2 regions of the Pseudobacillus sp. 179-B 2D1 NHS genome follow, and region 2 is predicted to be linked to the other one. Evidence: riboswitches for the same ligand, from Rfam matches in the RefSeq annotation. Region 2 holds a riboswitch; the other holds the start of a gene.

Region 1 (3,139 bases), on a different contig from region 2:
TCCGCTTTATAGCCCCGTTTGCAGCACTCCAGCGTACCAGCTTCACCTACCTCTTCACCGATAACCGATTGAAAAAGCACGTCCCCCGGAAGCGTCATTCCTGCATCATGGAGCAGCTGTAAAGCGAATAAAGCACCAGCAAGCCCTCCTTTCATGTCAGCGGCCCCGCGTCCAATCACTGATCCCTCCTTGACAACAGCCTGAAATGGATCGGCTTTCCACCCCTCATCTTCATGTATTTCTGCCACGTCTATATGTCCATTAATAATTAAACTTTGGTACTTCTCAGCATCTGTCCCTGGCCATCTTCCAACAACATTCGGGTCATTTGGGTGCACGTCCCATCTATCTACCGAAAAATCTAAGCCTTTTAAAAAATCAGCTATAAACGACTGGGCTTCTGCAGTATTTCGTGCCGGAGGAGCAGGCGTTTCGAAAGAGATCAGCTTCTTCAATAAATGAACGATCTCTTCCTGACGGCGCTCCACTTGTTCCAGGAGTATATCTAGCTTTTTTTCCATAGCCATCCCCTCTCTATTGACATGTAGACTAATATTATTACCTACACGTAAAAAAACCGCTCCTCATCAAGGGAAGCGGCTGTATAATTTTTTATCTTGCTGCAGGATTAGAAAGACTGCAGTTCAATATCAGGATACGACCTCTTCCCTCCGCTGGCATTATCCAGTTCAGGTAATAAGGGTTGAGGCCATTTACCTCTCTCAGCTTTTGCAAGCACCCCCAAGGACCAACTATTCAATTAGATTCTGCTGTTAGCTTGATCGTAATCACCAGTAATTTTCAATAAAATTTATGCTATTTAAATAGATAGTATTGATCATTTATTTTTCCCAATAGCCGTATATTAATAGAAGAGGCTAAAGATAAAGACTCCTCTGTACACATCAGGCTAATTGGAAAAAATCATCTTGCAAGGACCGTCACCTCATACGGAACGAAGTGGCCATCGGGTCATGAGTTCTACAGTAAAACAGATAACGAAGAAAGCAAGCATTTGTTAATGGCTGAGAAGTCTTACTTTTTAGGAAGGAGTGACACCGGGTTGTATTATTCTTATCCGTTTCAAAATCTTTACATGGCCCCGTTTGCAGGCACTTATCCTCACCATCGAGCCCTTCAACCAGTGGCCTCATGTCATCCTCCGTCCTTAAGGCCTTATCCTGAAGTGAATCCTGCTTTATTTAAACAATCCGCTCAATCAATCAAGCAGCTGCTGAATGAAACAAATTTGCTGTTAAATAAATTAACAGATAGCAGCGACTTTGCTCTTCGATTAATGACTGCTGCCCAGGCTGCCAATCGGCAAGAAGTGGAACGGCTGGTGCGATCAGCTGGTATATCAAGAAAAACAAATATTTCATTTAACCCTGATTCCTTCCGAATTGAGCTCAGAACCACTGCAGCAAACTTAGAATGCTGCAAGTTGGCTATTGCCCTTCGGTGGCGTTAAGGCTCTAACCGATATTTCCATGCGTTCAATTTAACTAGTCGCCTTACGAGCAAGAGACCGATAATTGATCCTGACAAGCTGCTGACGAGAAAAGCTGGCAAGAAGAAAAAAGCACCAGCCGCTGTTCCCATCAATATCTTTGCATAGGGAACGGCAAATAAAGGAGCAATGATTCCTGACCCAGTCACTTCTCCGATAGAAGCGGCCCATGTTCGGCTTGTTTTTTGATAAATATAGCCGGCGAGAAATGCACCAATCATGCCTCCCGGAAATGCTAGAAGTGAACCGGTTCCCATTAAATTTCTTAATAAACCAGTAACAAAGGCGATCATTACCGCCGGCCCCGGGCCAAGCAGCACACCGGCAATGACATTTACCGCATGCTGGACAGGGTAAGCCTTCGCCACACCGGCGGGAAACCAGACTAGCGAAGAGCCGAAGGTGGCAATCGCAGTAAATAAAGCCATATAAGCCATTTTTTGTACTCGATTCATTCGCATTCCCCCATACGAAAAAGCCGCATCCTCATCTGGATACGGCTGCAGTAAGTAAAATAGTGATAAATAATCTACTTTCCTACGCTGGTATCAACCAGATCAGGTTCAAAGAGTTGAAAAGCCATGTGCTTTTCTCTCAGCCTCTAACAGGCACCTCTAGTAGCTTCTTAATATTAACTTCTCTTTTATTATAGATGGAAATGATGAAAATGGAAAGAGGCGTCAGTAAGATTCTCTTTTTATTTTGAAAACTTTTCCGGATAAAGGCCTTCTGCTAATGTCTTCAGTGCTAATGGTGCACGTATGCCTTCCGCACCAGCCGACAAAGGCATAGTTATAATTCGGTTATTTTCAATAGCCTCTACATCAGCCAATTCTTTTTTTGAGAGCAGAAATTTTTTCTTTTGCTCTGCCGTTTGATCCCCGTAATCCATAATGACAATAACATCTGGATTGCGCTCGATTACCGCTTCCCAGCTCACACTCGTCCACCCCTTATTCACATCCTGGAAAATGTTTTTTGCCCCCGCCTTTTCAATCAATTTTGTTAAATAGGTATTGGCAGCAGTAAGCGGTTTGTCTTCTCCGCTGTCATAGACAAATACTTTTAATGGCAGACTAACAGTCCCAATTTGCTGAACTGTTTCGTCTATTTCTTTTTTCATTGAACTAACAAGATTTTCCGCTCGCTTTTCGATGTGAAAAATCTTTCCGATATTTTTAATGTCGGTATATACATCTTCCAATGTCGGGGATGTTTTGCTAGAAGACTGCTGAACATAAACAGGAATACCTGCGGCCTCCAGCTCTTCCGGGGTGCCGAGAGTCTTTTCTGTGAAGGCACTTTTCCACCCGGCATAAGCAAAATCAGGTTCAGCAGCAAAAAACACTTCTTTGGACGGGTACTGTGCCGCCAATACTGGCACTTTTCTATACGCCTCCTCCAATTCGGGAAGAATGCGATCATCCAGATAAGCTGTGCCTACCATAGAGTCTTCAAGCCCAAGCGCAAGCATGATTTCAGTTGCATGCTGATTCAATGCTACCGCTCTCTTTGGTGCAGCTGCCGTTCCCCATTCATCTGTTATCTTCTCCGCCGTTTTGCTGGCCGAACTCGAACTCTCATGATTGAAGCTCGCAAAGACCCATAGTGCAGCTATGCAAATAACTC
Region 2 (3,139 bases):
GGTTTCCAGGCAGATTACTTGAGTGAGCATAAAACAGTACGCCTCTATACGAAGGATGGATCAAAGTTGTCCAACGAAGAGTTTTTAGTGGCTAATCAACCGTTTTTTGATCGATTGAAAAGTCCGCCGCCAGCTAAAAAGCCAGTCGCTTATGTAACATTTGATGATGGTCCAAGTGCTCAATCAGCCAGCATTTTAAAAACCCTTGCTTCTCAGCAAGTGAAAGCAACATTTTTCTATATTGAACCCAATATTTCAAGGTATGGGGCTGCGGCGAAAAAAGCTGCAGCAGAAGGGCATTACCTTGCCCTTCACAGCGTAACCCATAAAGTGAACCCGCTTTATAAGTCGCCACAAAACTTTATAAACGAAATGGAAAAAACAAATCAGACATTAAAGAAAGTGACTGGCCAGTCCTCTGTTTTGGTTAGGGCTCCATTTGGAAGTTCCCCTTATCTAAAACAGCCATTCCGTGATGCTTTAGTTAAAAAAGGCTATCGGTTGTGGGATTGGGATATAGACAGTGAGGACTGGAAATATAACACATCTTCGAAAGCGCGTATTTTGCAAAATATTCAAGCGGGAATTAAATTGCAAAAGAAGAAGGGCGATCAGAATGTTGTCATTTTACTGCATGAGAAGAAGATCACTGCAGAAGTGCTTCCGCAAATTCTAGTTTATTTAAAGAAGGAAGGATATGAACTGAAAGCTTACAATCCCTCTGCCCATGTAACCCAGAATTTCTGGAAGGACGGAAGACTGTAATTAGTTGATAAAACGGTGGAATTTTCTGAATAAACATATTTACTTTTATAGCAGCTCTATGTATAATGGAGTCAAATTAAATAGTTATAACTAGGGGAGTCCAATGAGCTGGGCTGAGAAAGGAACGCGATGAAGTTTCTTGACTCTTGGGACCTGATCTGGTTCATACCAGCGTGGGGAAGTTAAAACAGTTATTTATTATGATTACTTCTGCATACATATTAGCCGGGTCCATCCATTGATTGGACACCGGCTTTTTTATGTACATGAGTGAGCTTTTCCACATGCTATGCCCTGCATCTCGTCCTTAAACGATTAATCCGTTGAAAAGGAGAGATTTTTTTATGTCCACATCCTCATTAAGTGAAAAAAACATTTCCATTATGTCCAGTTTTTCGGGTAGTAAGAAAGTTTATATTGAAGGTTCTCGTCCTGATTTAAAAGTTCCCATGCGTGAAATCAACCTCACTCCAACAACTGGTACGTTTGGTGAGGAAGAAAATCCGCCCGTGCGTGTATATGATACGAGCGGTCCTTATACAGACCCTCATTACACGCTTGATATTACAAAAGGATTGCCGACTATTCGCAGTCCGTGGATTAATGAACGCAATGATGTAGAGGCGTATGAAGGAAGAGAGATAAAACCTGAAGACAATGGCTATAAAGAGAAAAACGATCCCCGAACCAATCATCATCTATTCCCTAGGTTAAAGCGCCAGCCACTGCGTGCAAAAAAGGGAAAGAACATTACGCAGCTTCATTATGCAAAAAAGGGAATCATTACACCCGAAATGGAATTCATTGCAATCAGAGAAAACATGTCACCTGAGTTTGTCCGCGAGGAAGTAGCGAGAGGAAGAGCAATTATTCCAGCTAATGTCAATCATCCGGAAATTGAACCGATGATTATTGGGCGCAATTTTCATGTAAAGATTAATGCAAACATCGGTAATTCAGCTGTTTCCTCGTCAATCGAAGAGGAAGTAGAAAAAATGACATGGGCAACACGCTGGGGAGCGGATACTATTATGGATTTGTCGACAGGAAAGAATATTCATACGACCCGTGAATGGATTATCCGTAACTCACCCGTTCCAGTGGGGACTGTCCCTATTTATCAGGCGCTTGAGAAAGTGAACGGTGTAGCAGAAGCTCTTACTTGGGAAGTGTATCGTGATACATTGATTGAACAGGCGGAACAAGGGGTAGATTACTTTACTATTCATGCTGGAGTGCTTCTCCGCTATGTGCCATTAACAGCTAAGCGCATGACTGGGATTGTCTCACGCGGTGGTTCAATCATGGCTCAATGGTGTCTCTATCATCATCAGGAAAATTTTTTATATACTCACTTTGAAGAAATCTGTGAAATTATGAAAGCCTATGATATTTCTTTCTCTCTAGGAGATGGACTGCGTCCCGGCTCCATTGCTGATGCCAATGATGAGGCACAATTTGCTGAGTTGGAAACACTCGGGGAGTTGACTAAAATTGCATGGGAACACGATGTGCAAGTAATGATAGAAGGACCCGGCCATGTGCCTATGCACCTTATTAAAGAGAATATGGATAAGCAGCTTGAAGTTTGCCAGGAAGCCCCTTTCTACACACTGGGTCCGCTAACAACGGACATTGCCCCAGGCTATGACCATATTACCTCTGCAATTGGAGCCGCGATGATCGGCTGGTACGGCACAGCGATGCTTTGCTATGTCACACCGAAAGAGCATTTAGGGTTGCCCAATCGGGATGATGTACGCACTGGGGTAGTGACTTACAAAATTGCTGCTCATGCTGCCGATTTGGCGAAAGGGCACCCCGGAGCTCATAAGAGGGATAACGCGCTGTCAAAAGCACGATTTGAATTTCGCTGGAGAGATCAGTTTAACCTGTCCTTAGATCCGGAACGTGCGCTGGAATATCACGATGAAACCTTGCCGGCGGAGGGCGCAAAAACTGCTCATTTCTGTTCAATGTGCGGCCCGAAGTTTTGCAGCATGAGGATTTCTCAAGATATTCGCAATTATGCTAAGGAAAATGAAATAAATACAGATGAAGCATTTGAAAAGGGGATGGAGCAAAAGGCGAAGGAGTTCAAGCAAGCCGGCAGCAGTATATACCAGTGAGCGGGAGGAGAAATGCAGATGACTGTCCATAAAATTGAACGGGAAATTGATCAATTAAAAGCAAAGCTGGTCCTTCTACAAAATCGTTTAAGGCTCATTCAGCAAAATTGTGACCATCATTATAGAGGTAATCAGTATTATGAAACTTGTGCCAAATGTAAAAAAGTGAATGTTTTATATTATTAAATTGAACGGCCGCGAGAAGATTCTCGCGGCCGTTTTTATAAAAAAGAGAGGTAAAGAAT

Evidence for each region. Region 2 has a riboswitch for thiamine pyrophosphate ahead of thiC (phosphomethylpyrimidine synthase ThiC). Riboswitches for the same ligand answer to the same signal wherever they lie in the genome.
Region 1: another riboswitch for thiamine pyrophosphate. It lies ahead of thiW (energy coupling factor transporter S component ThiW); the one in region 2 lies ahead of thiC (phosphomethylpyrimidine synthase ThiC).

Annotation. Positions count from the first base shown of each region.
Region 1 covers NZ_JBIQDP010000002.1:94,897-98,035, forward strand. Annotated here, with positions in the region: gene ACH0BF_RS02810 (acetylornithine deacetylase) at 1-521, opposite strand, end outside; TPP riboswitch at 649-753, opposite strand; gene ACH0BF_RS02815 (YuzC family spore coat inner layer protein) at 1,064-1,471, shown strand; gene thiW (energy coupling factor transporter S component ThiW) at 1,468-1,965, opposite strand; TPP riboswitch at 2,028-2,136, opposite strand; gene ACH0BF_RS02825 (ABC transporter substrate-binding protein) at 2,208-3,139, opposite strand, start outside.
Region 2 covers NZ_JBIQDP010000027.1:40,039-43,177, forward strand. Annotated here, with positions in the region: gene ACH0BF_RS20820 (polysaccharide deacetylase family protein) at 1-765, shown strand, start outside; TPP riboswitch at 848-962, shown strand; gene thiC (phosphomethylpyrimidine synthase ThiC) at 1,110-2,894, shown strand; gene ACH0BF_RS20830 (serine protease) at 2,913-3,080, shown strand.